One region of the Clostridium ljungdahlii DSM 13528 genome, then DNA from elsewhere that is predicted to be linked to it. Evidence: a T-box and tRNA genes for the amino acid it is inferred to sense, from the RefSeq annotation. Region 1 holds a T-box; the other regions hold tRNA genes.
The links. The T-box of region 1 lies ahead of CLJU_RS17105 (valine--tRNA ligase). A T-box ahead of a tRNA ligase gene usually reads a tRNA of that ligase, here a tRNA-Val.

Region 1 (4,923 bases):
TTTTTTTATTTTATCCAACGACTGCGTCCCTAGATAAGTTCTTTTCCTAAATAATAACGTATTTTAAGTGCTAAAGGCACTAAAAATACTGTTAATAAGACTCTGATGGAGATAGAGGTATTCCTCTTAGCAAAACTCCACCTGAGTCTTAGAATTACTTGATATTCTGCAATCTTTCAATTACAGTATTCAGCATTTCTCTGTACTTATCTCCTTTTTCCCTTTCTGCATTTACCACAGCTTCCGGTGCCTTGGAAACAAATTTTTCATTTGAAAGTTTATTTTCTACTCTCTTTATTTCTGCCTCTAGTTTTTCCTTTTCCTTATTAAGTCTTTCAATTTCCTTATCCATATCTACTAGATCAAAAAGTGGAATAAATAATTCTGCTCCTCTAGTTACTGCTGATACTATATTTTTTGGTACATCATTTTTATCTTTTAAAAATTCAACTTCACTAGCAGAAGCTAATTTTTTGAAATAATCTTCTCCATTTTGAAAAGCTTCATATGCATCTTTTTCAGCTACATGAACCATGATTTTTGCTTTTCTGGAAAATGGTACATTCATTTCTGTTCTAATATTTCTTATTTCTCTAATAGCCTCTATAATATATTCCATATCTTTTTCTGCCTTTAAATCCTTCAGGCTTTCATCATATTCTGGCCATTTTGATATAGTTATAGATTCATACTCTGTATAAAGGTGAGTATATATTTCTTCAGTTATAAAAGGCATTACAGGATGTAATAGCTGCAAACTTGTAGATAATACATTGTTTAATACATTGTATGCTACACCCTTAGCTTTTTCATCCTCACCATACATAACAGGTTTAACAAGTTCTATATACCAATCACATAACTCTCCCCATATAAAATCATATAATTTCTGAGAAGCTATTCCAAGTTCAAATTTTTCTATGTTGTCTGTAACTTCTTTTACAAGAGTATTTAATTTAGACATTATCCATCTGTCTGCACCACTGTAATCTTTGCAGTCTTTATACTTACTCATCAAATCTTCATCTATGTTCATAAGTACAAATCTTGAAGCATTCCATATTTTATTTGCAAAATTTCTAGATGCTTCAACTCTTTCTGGATAATACCTTATGTCATTTCCTGGTGCATTTCCTGTAATAAGGGTAAATCTAAGAGCATCTGCCCCATACTCATCTATTACCTCTATTGGATCTACACCATTTCCAAGGGATTTTGACATTTTTCTTCCTTGAGAATCCCTTACAATACCATGTATAAGTACATTTTCAAAAGGAATATCATCCATACAGTAAAGACCTGAGAATATCATCCTTGCAACCCAGAAGAATATTATGTCGTATCCTGTAACAAGAGTATTGTTAGGGTAGAAGCATTTCAAATCCTCTGTCTTATCTGGCCATCCAAGTGTTGAGAAAGGCCATAATGCAGAACTAAACCAGGTATCCAGTACATCTTTATCCTGTTCTAAGTTAGTTGAACCACATTTTGTACATTTCGTAGCTTCTCCGTCTGTTACTATAACTTCGCCACAATCCTTACAGTACCAAACAGGAATTCTATGTCCCCACCAGAGCTGTCTTGAAATACACCAGTCCTGAATGTTTTCCATCCAGTTGAAGTAAGTCTTTTCAAACCTTTCAGGTACAAATTTAACCTTTTTATCTCTTACAACCTTAATAGCAGGTTCTGCCAATGATTTCATCTTTACAAACCACTGCTTTGAAAGCATAGGTTCGATAGTAGTACCACATCTGTCATGACATCCTACATTATGTGCATGTTCTTTGATTTTAACCAAATATCCCTGCTTATCTAAATCTTCTACTACTAACTTTCTAGCTTCATATCTATCAAGTCCATCATATTTTGTCCCAGGTAATTTTATAGTTCCATCTTCATTCATTATTATTATTTCAGGAAGGTTATGTCTCTTTCCTACATGATAGTCATTAGGGTCATGGGCTGGTGTTATCTTAACTGCTCCTGTACCAAACTCCATGTCTACATAGTCATCCTCAACTATAGGTATTTCCCTATTTATAATTGGAAGTATAGCTTTCTTTCCTACTAAATGCTTATATCTTTCATCCTTAGGATTAACTGCAATGGCTGTATCTCCAAACATTGTTTCAGGTCTTGTAGTTGCAATTTCAAGGTATTCATCGCTGCCTACAATCTTATATTTTATGTGCCAGAAATGTCCCTGCTGCTCTTCATACTCGATTTCCGCATCGGATATAGCTGTCTGACACTTAGGACACCAGTTTATTATCCTATTTCCTTGATATATAAGGCCATCATTATATAGTTTTACAAAGAACTTTTTTACTGCCTTATTGAGACCTTCGTCCATAGTAAATCGCTCTCTTGTAAAATCTGTAGAACAACCAAGCTTCTTTACCTGATTTCTTATTCTTCCCCTGTATTCATTACTCCAATCCCAAGTCTTTTCAAGGAACTTTTCTCTTCCTATTTTCTTTTTTTCTATTCCATTTTTTAGAAGTTCTTTTTCAACTTTTACCTCAGTTGCAATACTTGCATGATCTTCACCCGGAAGCCATAGTGTACTGTAGCCTTGCATTCTCTTTGTTCTTATTATTATGTCCTGTATAGTATCATCTAGCGCGTGTCCAAGGTGCAATTTTCCTGTAATATTTGGAGGTGGTATTACTATTGTATACGATTTTTTATTTTTATCTGCTTTGGGTGTAAAATATCCTTTTTCTTGCCAAAGATCATAAAGTCTGTCTTCAAATTCTTTTGGGTTATAAGTAGTTGCCATTTCTTTCTTTTGTGCCATCAAATCTCCTCCTAATTATTAGATATTCTAATATTAATACCAATTCAAGTATTTACATTCTTAAATCAAAAAAAGCCTTCATCCACAAAGGACGAAGACCCGCGTTGCCACCTTTTTTCCTGTAAATACAGGCTCTTAAAAAATAACGATTAAGAAAACCGTCTTTACCTACTGTTATTTCAGCAAAGAAACTCCAAAGCTACCTTCAAGATAATCCATATAGAAAACCTCTCAACTAACAGATTTTCCTCTCTTTATACTCCATTATCTCTAATCCTCTTTTTCACAGTTAACAAATTCAAATTTATATAGTTCTATTATAACGTTATTTTTCAACCTGTCAAGAATTTTTATAGTAAATTCCTATATACATCAATCTTATACAACTAGTATTTTTTAAACATATTTCCTGGCGAATCATTCAATAATTTTACACACAATCTATATTTATAGTGTATCATAGAAAGGTATTCTTCTTCCGATAATACATCTTGAAAATCATCTTCATCTACAAGACCATATTTAGGATGAAATATAATAGCTCTATAATTTATGCCACCATTTCTTACTCCTATAAAAAATACAGCAATAAATTTTTCATTATCTGCATTTAACAAAGTTCCTGGAATATATGCTTCATCCATTTCATTATATGAAGCTCCATATAGATCTTCAAATTTCATACCTATATCCCTATACACCTTTTCAAAATAAAATGGATCTTCTCCTATTTTCTTAAAATCAACCTTTCGAGCATAATCTTCTATATAATCTAAATATTCATTATTCAAAACATACACCACCTACCATTTATGCAGTAAAAAGACTAATTGTATTTTATTCCATTATATCAAAAGTTATGTGTAAGCAGAGTTTAAATTTAAAATTAATAGTTAAGAATTAATAGTTATAATTAATTTTCACTCATTTTTCACTATTAATTCTTAACTTAAATGTAATTTTCAATTACTAATAATCTATTGATGTATATAAATTATTTAATAGCTTTTTCTGCAAAAGAGTTATTAACTATCTTATTAAAGTCTGGTCTTGAAGGTATTAAACTAGGTTTATAGTTTTGTATTATATCCTCAAGCCTGTTTAAATCCTGCTGTTTTATAACTGGCGTAGTCGCATAGGCATTTATAGCTCTATAATTTTTCACTACAGAAATCAAGATATCTTCATCTGTTCCAGGGAAAAATGATTTTATAGCCTCAGCCACTTCTTTGTCACTGTGTTTTTGAACCCATATTTGTCCTTGATGAATTGCATCAGTGAATTTTTGTATAGTCTGTGGATTCTTTTCCATATAGGATTTAGTTGAAAAATAACAGGTATACGGAAGCACACCAGCAGATTTACCTACTGAAGCAACTACGTATCCAGTTTTATCTTTTTCAAGCATACTAGCTGTTGGTTCAAAAAGTGCAACATAATCCCCTGTTTTCGATTTAAAAGCTCCTCCTGTTGCAGTATAGGCAATATTAGTCATCAAGTTAACGTCTTTTCCAGGTTGAATTCCATTTTTCTGCAATACATACTCCAGAGCCATTTCAGGAACTCCGCCAGGTCTTCCTCCAATTATACTTTTACCTTTTACAGATTTCCAATCAAAGTTTTTTTCCGCTTTTCTACCAACTAAAAAAGAACCATCCGTAGTTGTAAGTTGTGCAAAAAGTACGGGGTAATCCTTTCTCTTCTGGTTATATATATATATTGTCTGCTCCGGCCCACAAAATCCAATATCACAACTTTTACTAAGTACCTGCTGCATAGTCTTATCTGCTACCATTACAAAAACACAAGTTTTTATTTTTAGCATTATATTTCGAAGAACGTGTAAAATTCGTTCTCTTTAATATTAGTAATAACTTTAGCAGCCTATTCTTAAAACTTAAAATTTAATGACTTAGTAAACATTAGAATTTTAAAAGTCAAATAGAGATGAAACGCTGTGTCCACATCGTCCAGATTAATATTCATAACTTTTTCTATAGTCTTAATATGTGATGTCAAAGTATTCCGATGGATTCGCAAATCAGCAGCTGTTGCTGCTATTCTCTTTTCGTTTTTAAGATAGGTATAAAGTACTTTCATATTATTCGTATGTTGATTAT
Region 2 (4,923 bases), 770 kb from region 1:
ATATTTTTCTCTAAAATATTTAACTACTTTGATTACTTCACATACTATATCTTCTAAACATTCTTTTCCCTCTTGCAATTGTTCTAAATGAAATCCCAAATGTCCCCCAGCTTTAGGTCCTTCTACTACAACTAAATCCGGAAGTCTAGAATATTTTTTCAACCAGTGTCTAATTATAAGAGAAGCTGCCTTTCCTGAAGAAACTATAGGTGCTATCTTTATGCTGCTTCCCTCAACAAGCTTAGGTAGATTAAGTGGAAGTCCTGCTCCGGATATTATAATATCAGCTTTTTCCTCGATACAAGTCTTTACCATATCATTATAATCATTTATAGCCACCATAATATTTGCTCCAATTATACCTTTAGGACTTAATTCTTTAGCTTTTTGTATTTCCTTTCTCAATGCTCTAAGGTTAGCCTCCGTTGGGTTAGCTTCAAAATCAGGTTCTCTATATCCTATCTGCACTGTAGAAATTATACCTATGCCACCTTCATTTGCTACTGCCTGTGCTAAATTATGTAGGGAAATTCCTACGCCCATTCCACCTTGTATAATAGGTATTTTAGCTTTTAGATCTCCTATGATTAATGGAGGTAATTTCATGTGACCCCCTCCTTCAAATAATTTTTGATACTCGAATATTTTGATATTCAAAGTATATATTAAAAACTTTTAACTGTCCAGCATCTTAAAATTTTAAGATTAAAGACTACTATATCCTAAAATTTAATTTTATCCTATTTGCCTTAGTATAATCAAGTAATTTTAATATAATATTAAAATAAAATAGTTTAAAACTATGTCTTTAAACTCTATAATATAATAAATTGAAAAGTTAGTAAACTTAAATATAGAAAATAATTCCAAAAGTATTACATTGTTATACTTTTTATATTTTGTTATAATATTTATATGATAGCTTTTTAAAACAAAGCTTATAAAGGTAGGTAAAAAATATATGAGTACTTTTGTATTTAAGACTGCTGAAGCTAATTATACTCCTGTAAGCAACGTTTTTATAGATAAGTTTATGCCTAAAGCCCGAGGGGAATTTGTTAAAGTATACCTGCTTGGGCTAAAATATTGCAAATCAGGTGAGTTAGGAGTTAGCTCTCAAATTGTTGCAAGTGCTTTGCATCTTTTAGAAACGGATGTTTTAAATGCTTGGAACTACTGGAATGACGAAAATGTTATTAAAATGGTACCTGTTGACAATATGGGGAATTATAACATAGAATTTTTAGATTTATCAGATAGAGACAATGAAAAAGAAGATGATATAAATTTACTTGAAGAATTAAATAAAACTTCTATTAAAGATATGCTTGAAGACATAGAAAAATCCTTGGGTAGGACCTTGTCTTCAAAAGAAATGACTATGTACATAAGCTGGTTAAATGATTTTAATTTTTCTCCAGAGATTATACTTCTTTTAGTTCAATACTGTGCTTTAAAAGGTAAAACCAACAGCAGATATATAGAAAAAACTGCAATATCTTGGTTTGACGCTAAAATAAAAGATATAAATGATGCACAGTCTTTTATAAAAAAACATGAAGATAAATGGATTAAAATAAGAAAAATTTTAGGCTATCTTGGTATAAAAGATGGGGAAATAATGAAGCCTCAAGAGGATTTACTTTCTAAATGGATTCAAGCTTATAATTTCTCAGTGGAAATTATATATAAAGCTTGTGATATATGTTTTCAAAGAATAAATAAGGCTGACTTTAAATATATTGATGGAATATTAACAAGCTGGAATAAAGATAAAATTAAGACATTAGAAGATATAGAAAAAAAGGATTTAAAGAAAGTAAATAAAAGCAATTTTAAAAATGTAAAGAGAATTACAGAAAATAAAAGTTCAAAAGGAACCTTCAACAATTTTAAACAGAGAAACTATGACTTTAAAGACTTGGAGAAAAAACTACTAGGATGGGATAAGAATGATTAAAAGCTATCACTCTAATATAATGAAGATATATGAAAAAATAAGAGACGATGATAAAAAGGCTTTAGGCTTACGGAAGGAAGAAATTAAAAAAAACCTACCTGAAGTATTAAACATACAAAATCAAATAGGTAGACTTTCCTTAAAATTATCAATAAATATATTAAACAATGTTTCAAACAAGGATATTTACTTAAAGGAGCTTCACCAAAAAATTTCAGATTTAAGGATAAAAAAAGCTCATATTTTAACATCTAATAATTATCCTGTAAATTATTTAGATATGTCCTATAAATGTGATAAATGCAAAGATACTGGATTCATTGGGAACAAAAAATGCAACTGTTACAAACAAAAACTTATTAAACTTTACTATAGCAATTCTGACTTCAAAAATATGTTAGTTAAGAATAACTTCGATAACTTTAACTTTCAACTATATTCCTCCACCAAAAGTGAGGGAAATCCTACAAGCCCTAGAAAAAATATAGAAATAATAGCATCTACATCGTGGAAATACATAGAAAATTTTTCTAACTGCAGCGAGAATTTATTATTTTATGGATCTGCCGGAACTGGAAAGACCTTCTTATCAAATTGTATAGCAAAAGAATTGATAGACAGAGGTTTTTTAGTAATTTATAGAACCTCTGAATCCTTGATTAAAGACCTAAAGGATATAAGGTTCAACAATAGCATAGAATTAGAAGATATTTTAATGAATTGTGATCTACTTATAATAGATGATTTAGGATCTGAACAAATAACCGATTTTTCTAAAACTGAACTATTTAACCTTTTAAATAAAAAACTATTGAAACAAAGCAAAATGCTTGTATCAACAAACTATGACTTAGAAGAAATTTTAAAATGCTATTCAGAGAGAATTTCATCTAGATTGCTTGGAGAATTTACCTTATACAAATTTTTCGGAGAGGACATAAGAATAAAACAAAATATACAAAATAAAAATTTCAAATAAAATATCTAAATAAAAAAAATAAGAATGTATTTAAAAATACATTCTTATTTTTGGTGCTGGCAGTAGGAATCGAACCCACGACCTACTGATTACAAGTCAGTTGCTCTACCTGCTGAGCCATGCCAGCACATATGGCGACTCAGGAGGGGATCGAACCCTTGACCTCCGGCGTGACAGGCCGGCACTCTAACCAGCTGAGCTACTGAGCCATATGTGGTGGGCACAACAGGGCTCGAACCTGTGACCCTCTGCTTGTAAGGCAGATGCTCTCCCAGCTGAGCTATGCGCCCACATATACTTATTCTTGGTGACCCCTAGCAGACTTGAACTGCTGTTACCACCGTGAAAGGGTGGTGTCTTAACCACTTGACCAAGGGGCCTTATTTAATTGTCAATGCAAATCTTTAACTATTACTACACAGCATAAGCTAAGAGCTTTAACTTAAACAAGTAACCCTCACCTTAAGTGTAGACTTCTCTTTAAGTTAAACTTAAAAATCAACTCTATGCATAACCATAGATAATGGCGACTCAGGAGGGGATCGAACCCTTGACCTCCGGCGTGACAGGCCGGCACTCTAACCAGCTGAGCTACTGAGCCATATGTGGTGGGCACAACAGGGCTCGAACCTGTGACCCTCTGCTTGTAAGGCAGATGCTCTCCCAGCTGAGCTATGCGCCCACATATACTTACTCTTGGTGACCCCTAGCAGACTTGAACTGCTGTTACCACCGTGAAAGGGTGGTGTCTTAACCACTTGACCAAGGGGCCTTATACTGTTTTATTAAGTCGTACCTGACGACCTGACATACACTATAATACAAAATTTTTTATAAAGTGTCAATACTTTTTTGTGATATTTTATTGGACATCTTTAGGCTTTTCTTTGTAATCCCTTATGTATCAACGTATTAAGTAAATTTCATAATTTAAAATTTCTCATATAATTTTGAATCTAAAAGCAAAAAACGGCCTTCTTATAATAAAATTTGTACTTTAATAACCTTTTGATTCCATGTATCCTATATATTCCATTACAATTAATGCTGTATCCTCTATTGCCCTTTTTGTCACATCTATTACCTTACACCTTAATCTTCTTATAAGCTTATCTGAAAATTCTAATTCCTGAAGAACCCTTTCTTCATTTGCATACTTAAACCTATTAGATATAGTATTGTATCTATCTATTCTATGTTTTCTTACTTCGATTAAGTGGACTGGATCTATAGTAAGGGCTACAATCTTTTTTCTATCAATCTCAAACAACTCCTCTGGCACAGGTACTTCCGGCATAAGCGGTATGTTCAAAGCTTTTATTCCCTTATTTGCAAGGTACATACAAAGTGGCGTTTTAGAAGTTCTAGAAAGGCCTAAAAGAACAACATCCGCATATTTTATTCCTGAATTATCCTTGCTATCATCATACTTTATGGCAAACTCTACTGCCTCTACCTTTTTATAATACTCAGAATCTATTTCCCATACAGCACCTGGCCTATATTCAGGTATTTTATTTAGTATCCTTGATACCATACTTATACAAGGTCCTAAAATATTATTTATAGGAATACCACATTCTACACACCTTTGAACCAGAAATTCTCTTACTTCTACAAGGACTATTGTAGATATAACCATGATATTTTCTTTGCTTTCTAACCCATTTATAAATTCATTTACATCCTCATAACTCTTTATATAAGGTACCCTATGTACTTCTATCTCTGAATAAAATTGGCTAGCAGCACCTTTAGCAACAAGTTCTGCAGTCTCACCTATAGAGTCAGAAACTGCATATATTTTAAGCATAAAAAACCTCCTAAGCTTTATGTTTTTTCGTAAGTTCTACAAGTGCGCATCCTTTTACTGCAGAAATTCCATTATTACTGCAGAAATTTAATATTTCCTCACTTTCTGCACCTGGCTGTATTAATATTTTGTCTATACCAATCTCAAAAGCCTTTTTAACTATATCAATAC
Region 3 (4,923 bases), 1.1 Mb from region 1:
GGACTTCCTAAAAATATAACGGTATCTTCTGCGGAAATGAGAATAGCACTAAAAGAAACTGTAAATTCTATAGCAGATACAACTCGTGCAGTACTGGAAAAAACACCACCAGAATTATCAGCTGATATAGCTGATAAAGGTATTTTTATGACTGGTGGAGGTGCACTTTTAAATGGATTGAGTAATTTAATACAAAAAGTAACTAACGTACCTGTTTATGTTGCAGAAGAACCAGTATCATGTGTAGCACTGGGTACAGGTAAAGTACTTGAATATTTAGACAAAATGGAAGTAGTTTTTAGCGGCGATGATATAACGTTAATAGATTAAAACAAAGAAAAAATCTAACTTATTTAGTATTATGTATTTTTTAATAAGTTAGATTTTAATTTTCTTATATACACTAAAATGTTAGACATAGTTAAATATCAATAAATATGTTGTTGTAATATAAATAATATGAATGAATTAATGAATAAAGTATTACTTCAGCCATACTTAAAACTAAATTAAGACGTATATTGCTGCTGGAATTATTAAATAAATCTTCACTGCTATTTGAATCAACTATACCTATTATTGAGGAATTCCCTACATCCGGGAGAGATTTCCCTACACCTTTGCCAGGATGAACTGGAAAGTCTCTTACTTGAATATCGCCTATAGTTTCTAGATCACCTAAGCAAGCATCTATTCCTATAATGTTTTTATGCGGGTGAAGTAAATTTATTTTATTCAGTTTGCTTTCAATGTTTAAAGCATGTATAGGATCTGAGATTGTACCGTAGACAGGTAGAGGAAAATGTTTGCACTTTAAAAGTGTACCTACTAAGGGACCCAGACAGTCCCCTATATATCTATCTGTACCAATGCATACAATTATGGTATCGTTATTAATGTAATTTTTTAAAAAATAGGCAAGCTTGTAATATGCTAAGGGATCTTTATAATTAGTTTTTGCTTTATTCAATATATTCACCTTCTTTTATGTATGTACTTGTGAAGAACACTATATATAATTTATATGATGAGTTTATACAAATTATTAAAGTTAAATTAAGTGAATATGATTTTGAAAGAAATATAGAGAAATATGGAGAAAGATATATATAATATTAAAATTTAATCATATATTAAATTTGATAATAAGTTAATAAAACTGTATACTAATTTACGTTGAGTACGTTCTTGTTTTAAAGAGCGTAGGGTAATAAAATAAGCTGGCATGGCTCAGCAGGTAGAGCAACTGACTTGTAATCAGTAGGTCGTGGGTTCGATTCCTACTGCCAGCACCAAACATGGAGGAATTCCCGAGTGGCCAAAGGGGGCAGACTGTAAATCTGTTGTCAGTGACTTCGATGGTTCGAATCCATCTTCCTCCACCATAAATATAAGGGCGCATAGCTCAGCTGGGAGAGCATCTGCCTTACAAGCAGAGGGTCATAGGTTCGAGCCCTATTGTGCCCACCATTTAGAATAATAATAGAATAAGCTGGCATGGCTCAGCAGGTAGAGCAACTGACTTGTAATCAGTAGGTCGTGGGTTCGATTCCTACTGCCAGCACCAAATGCGGAGGAATTCCCGAGTGGCCAAAGGGGGCAGACTGTAAATCTGTTGTCAGTGACTTCGATGGTTCGAATCCATCTTCCTCCACCATAAATATAAAGGCACTTTTAGGTGTTTTTTATTTTATAAAAATTTTATAATCTTAATAAATCAAAAAATTATATTATAGCTCTTATCAAGAGAGGCGGAGGGAACAAGGCCCTATGAAACCCGGCAACCAGTGAAAATCACCAAGGTGCCAATTCCTGCAGTATTCTGCAAGATAAGAGAGTAGTTAAGTTATTTAACCTCTTCTTATCGAAGAGGTTTTTTTAATTGATATGCCACTTTAGGTATTTCAGTTTATATTGTGAATATAGGATTTAAATTAGCATTTAATGCAATAGAATTAATTCACTTATTGTAAGAAAAGTATATTTTTACATGGGAGGTATAGAAAATGAGAAAACTATTTACATCTGAATCAGTTACAGAAGGCCATCCAGATAAAATGTGTGATCAGATTTCAGATGCTATCTTAGATGCCATACTGGAACAAGATCCTTATGGAAGAGTAGCGTGTGAAACTGCAACTACTACAGGTATGGTTTTGGTTATGGGTGAGATATCAACCAATTGTTATATTGACATTTCAAAAATAGTTAGAAATACTGTAAGAGAAATAGGATATACTAGAGCTAAATATGGATTTGACTGCCAGACTTGTTCAGTAATAAGTTCAATTGATGAACAATCATCTGATATAGCTATGGGAGTCGATAAAGCTTTAGAAGCTAAGGAAGGCGAAATGGAGGCCATAGAAGCTATAGGTGCTGGAGATCAGGGTATGATGTTCGGATTTGCTACAAATGAAACTCCAGAATATATGCCTATGCCAATAAGTCTTGCTCACAAACTTGCAAAGAGATTAGCACAGGTTAGAAAAGATAAAGTTTTAGATTATCTAAGACCGGATGGAAAAACTCAAGTTACTATAGAATATGAAGACAATAAGCCAGTTAGAGTTGATACCATAGTAGTATCTACTCAGCATGATGAAATGGTAACTAGAAAACAAATTGAAACAGATATAATAAACAATGTAATAAGACCTGTTGTACCACGAGAGTTTTTAGATTATAAAACTAAGTATTTCATAAATCCAACAGGAAGATTTGTTGTTGGAGGTCCCCAGGGAGATTCTGGACTTACAGGAAGAAAGATAATAGTAGATACCTATGGTGGTTATGGAAGACATGGCGGCGGTGCTTTTTCTGGTAAAGACCCAACCAAGGTTGATAGATCTGCTGCTTATGCTGCAAGATGGGTAGCAAAAAATTTAGTAGCTGCAGGTATTGCAGATAAGTTGGAAATACAACTTGCTTATGCCATTGGTGTAGCAAAGCCTGTATCTATAACTGTAGATACTTTTGGTACAGGAAATATACCGGAAGAAAAAATAGTAGATATAGTAAACAAGGTATTTGATCTGAGACCAGCTGCTATAATAAAAGATTTAAATCTTAGAAGACCTATATACAGGCAAGTTGCGGCTTATGGACATTTTGGAAGAACTGATATTGATGTACCTTGGGAAAGGCTAGATAAGGTTGAAGAAATAAAAAAATATATGTAAATAATGAAAAGCTCTATATTGTAAAATGATATAGAGCTTTTTTAGTATGGTGGATTAAGACAAAGTTTAATGTGGTATAATTATTTATAAATATATGATTTTGTTTGCAAATAAGGGTAGGAGAGATTCTATGCAAGAATTACAAGGAATTGTAGAAAGTATAATATTTCAAAATAAAGATAATGGGTATGTAGTTGCTAAAATAAGAGAAAATAAAGATGAAGTAACTATAGTAGGATGTATACCTAATATAATTGAAGGACAAAATTTGAAGGCTGTAGGGGAATGGGTTCTTCATCCTCAGTTTGGGAATCAATTTAAGGTTCAGGCTTCTGAAGAGATAATACCTAGTACTACTATTGGCATAGAGAGATATTTGGCCTCTGGAATAATATCGGGCATAGGTCCAGTAACAGCAAAGAAAATAGTAGAGAAGTTTGGTGAAAATACCCTTCAAATATTGGATAATAACATAGGAAGATTAAAAGAAATAGAAGGTATAGGAGCAAAAAAAATAGCTTTAATAGAGGAATCCTATTCTAAACAAAATGAAGTGAGAAATATAATGATATTTCTGCAAACTTATGGAATAACTCCTAGTCAGTGTGTTAAAATACATAAAAAATTTGGAGCAGATTCTATAAGTATTGTGAAAGAAAATCCATATACCCTTACAGAAGAAATAAGTGGTATAGGTTTTAAAACGGCAGATAAGATAGCAAGAAGCCTTGGAATAGAGAATAATTCTCCATTTAGGATACAAAGTGGAATAAGGTATTTGGTGAATAAGTTTTGCAGCTTGGGAAATACGTATATGCCTATAGATAACCTTATAAAAGAAGGTGTTGACATACTCCATATAACTCAAAAAGAACTGGAAGAAAACATATATGAAAGTTCTGTAAATGGAAAAATAAAATTGGAGAAGTGGGAAGATAAAGTATGTGTATTTTCTATGACCTATTATTATTGCGAATTGAGTGTAACTAGAAAAATATTGATGTTAGCTTTTACTAAATATAAGGATATGGATTTTAATATAGATAAAGAGATAGAAGATTTTGAGAAGGAAAATAATATGAATTTTGCTGTTTCTCAAAAAGAAGCTATTAGAGGGGCAATTGAAAATGGAGTGGAGATAATAACAGGAGGTCCTGGAACAGGTAAAACTACAATAATTAATTGCATAATTAGATTATTTGAAAAGGCAAAGCTTAAAGTTTTAATGGGTGCTCCCACGGGAAGGGCAGCAAAGAGAATGTCAGAATCTACAAAACGAGAATCAAAGACCATACATAGGCTTCTTGAAATGGGAGTGGGAAGCGATGAAGAAGCTTTATTTTTTTCAAGAGGAGAGCAATCACCACTACAATGCGATGTGGTTATTATAGATGAGGCTTCTATGATAGATATAGTGCTCATGAATAACTTATTGAAGGCTGTCTCTATGGGAACTAGGTTAATAATAGTAGGGGATGCAGAGCAGCTTCCATCTGTAGGACCTGGAAATGTGCTAAGAGACTTTATAGACAGTAAGTGTATTAAAGTAGTTAGATTAAAAGAGATATTTAGGCAATCAAAAGAGAGTATGATTATAGTTAATGCTCATAAGATAAATTCTGGAGAGATGCCTATTTTAAATAAAAAGAATAAAGATTTTTATTTTATAAAGTGTCAGGATCCTTCGGATATATTAGATACATTGGTAGGATTAATAGATAAAAGGCTGCCAAGTTTTAAT

Region 2: it encodes a tRNA-Val, which carries the amino acid that the T-box ahead of CLJU_RS17105 (valine--tRNA ligase) is inferred to sense. The anticodon was not compared.
Region 3: it encodes a tRNA-Val, which carries the amino acid that the T-box ahead of CLJU_RS17105 (valine--tRNA ligase) is inferred to sense. The anticodon was not compared.

What each region holds. Positions count from the first base shown of each region.
Region 1 is NC_014328.1:3,787,138-3,792,060, forward strand. Features, by position in the region: gene CLJU_RS17105 (valine--tRNA ligase) at 155-2,803, opposite strand; T-box leader at 2,888-3,099, opposite strand; gene CLJU_RS17110 (hypothetical protein) at 3,190-3,594, opposite strand; gene CLJU_RS17115 (ABC transporter substrate-binding protein) at 3,798-4,628, opposite strand; gene CLJU_RS17120 (PucR family transcriptional regulator) at 4,694-4,923, opposite strand, start outside.
Region 2 is NC_014328.1:4,561,124-4,566,046, forward strand. Features, by position in the region: gene CLJU_RS20790 (NAD(P)H-dependent flavin oxidoreductase) at 1-606, opposite strand, end outside; gene CLJU_RS20795 (DnaD domain protein) at 962-1,960, shown strand; gene CLJU_RS20800 (ATP-binding protein) at 1,953-2,939, shown strand; tRNA gene CLJU_RS20805 (tRNA-Thr) at 2,991-3,066, opposite strand; tRNA gene CLJU_RS20810 (tRNA-Asp) at 3,072-3,148, opposite strand; tRNA gene CLJU_RS20815 (tRNA-Val) at 3,154-3,229, opposite strand; tRNA gene CLJU_RS20820 (tRNA-Glu) at 3,245-3,319, opposite strand; tRNA gene CLJU_RS20825 (tRNA-Asp) at 3,464-3,540, opposite strand; tRNA gene CLJU_RS20830 (tRNA-Val) at 3,546-3,621, opposite strand; tRNA gene CLJU_RS20835 (tRNA-Glu) at 3,637-3,711, opposite strand; gene CLJU_RS20840 (pyruvate, water dikinase regulatory protein) at 3,937-4,752, opposite strand; gene CLJU_RS20845 (CoA-binding protein) at 4,763-4,923, opposite strand, start outside.
Region 3 is NC_014328.1:255,484-260,406, forward strand. Features, by position in the region: gene mreB (rod shape-determining protein) at 1-330, shown strand, start outside; gene yyaC (spore protease YyaC) at 422-970, opposite strand; tRNA gene CLJU_RS01235 (tRNA-Thr) at 1,220-1,295, shown strand; tRNA gene CLJU_RS01240 (tRNA-Tyr) at 1,301-1,385, shown strand; tRNA gene CLJU_RS01245 (tRNA-Val) at 1,395-1,470, shown strand; tRNA gene CLJU_RS01250 (tRNA-Thr) at 1,492-1,567, shown strand; tRNA gene CLJU_RS01255 (tRNA-Tyr) at 1,573-1,657, shown strand; SAM riboswitch class I at 1,737-1,836, shown strand; gene metK (methionine adenosyltransferase) at 2,007-3,182, shown strand; gene recD2 (SF1B family DNA helicase RecD2) at 3,313-4,923, shown strand, end outside.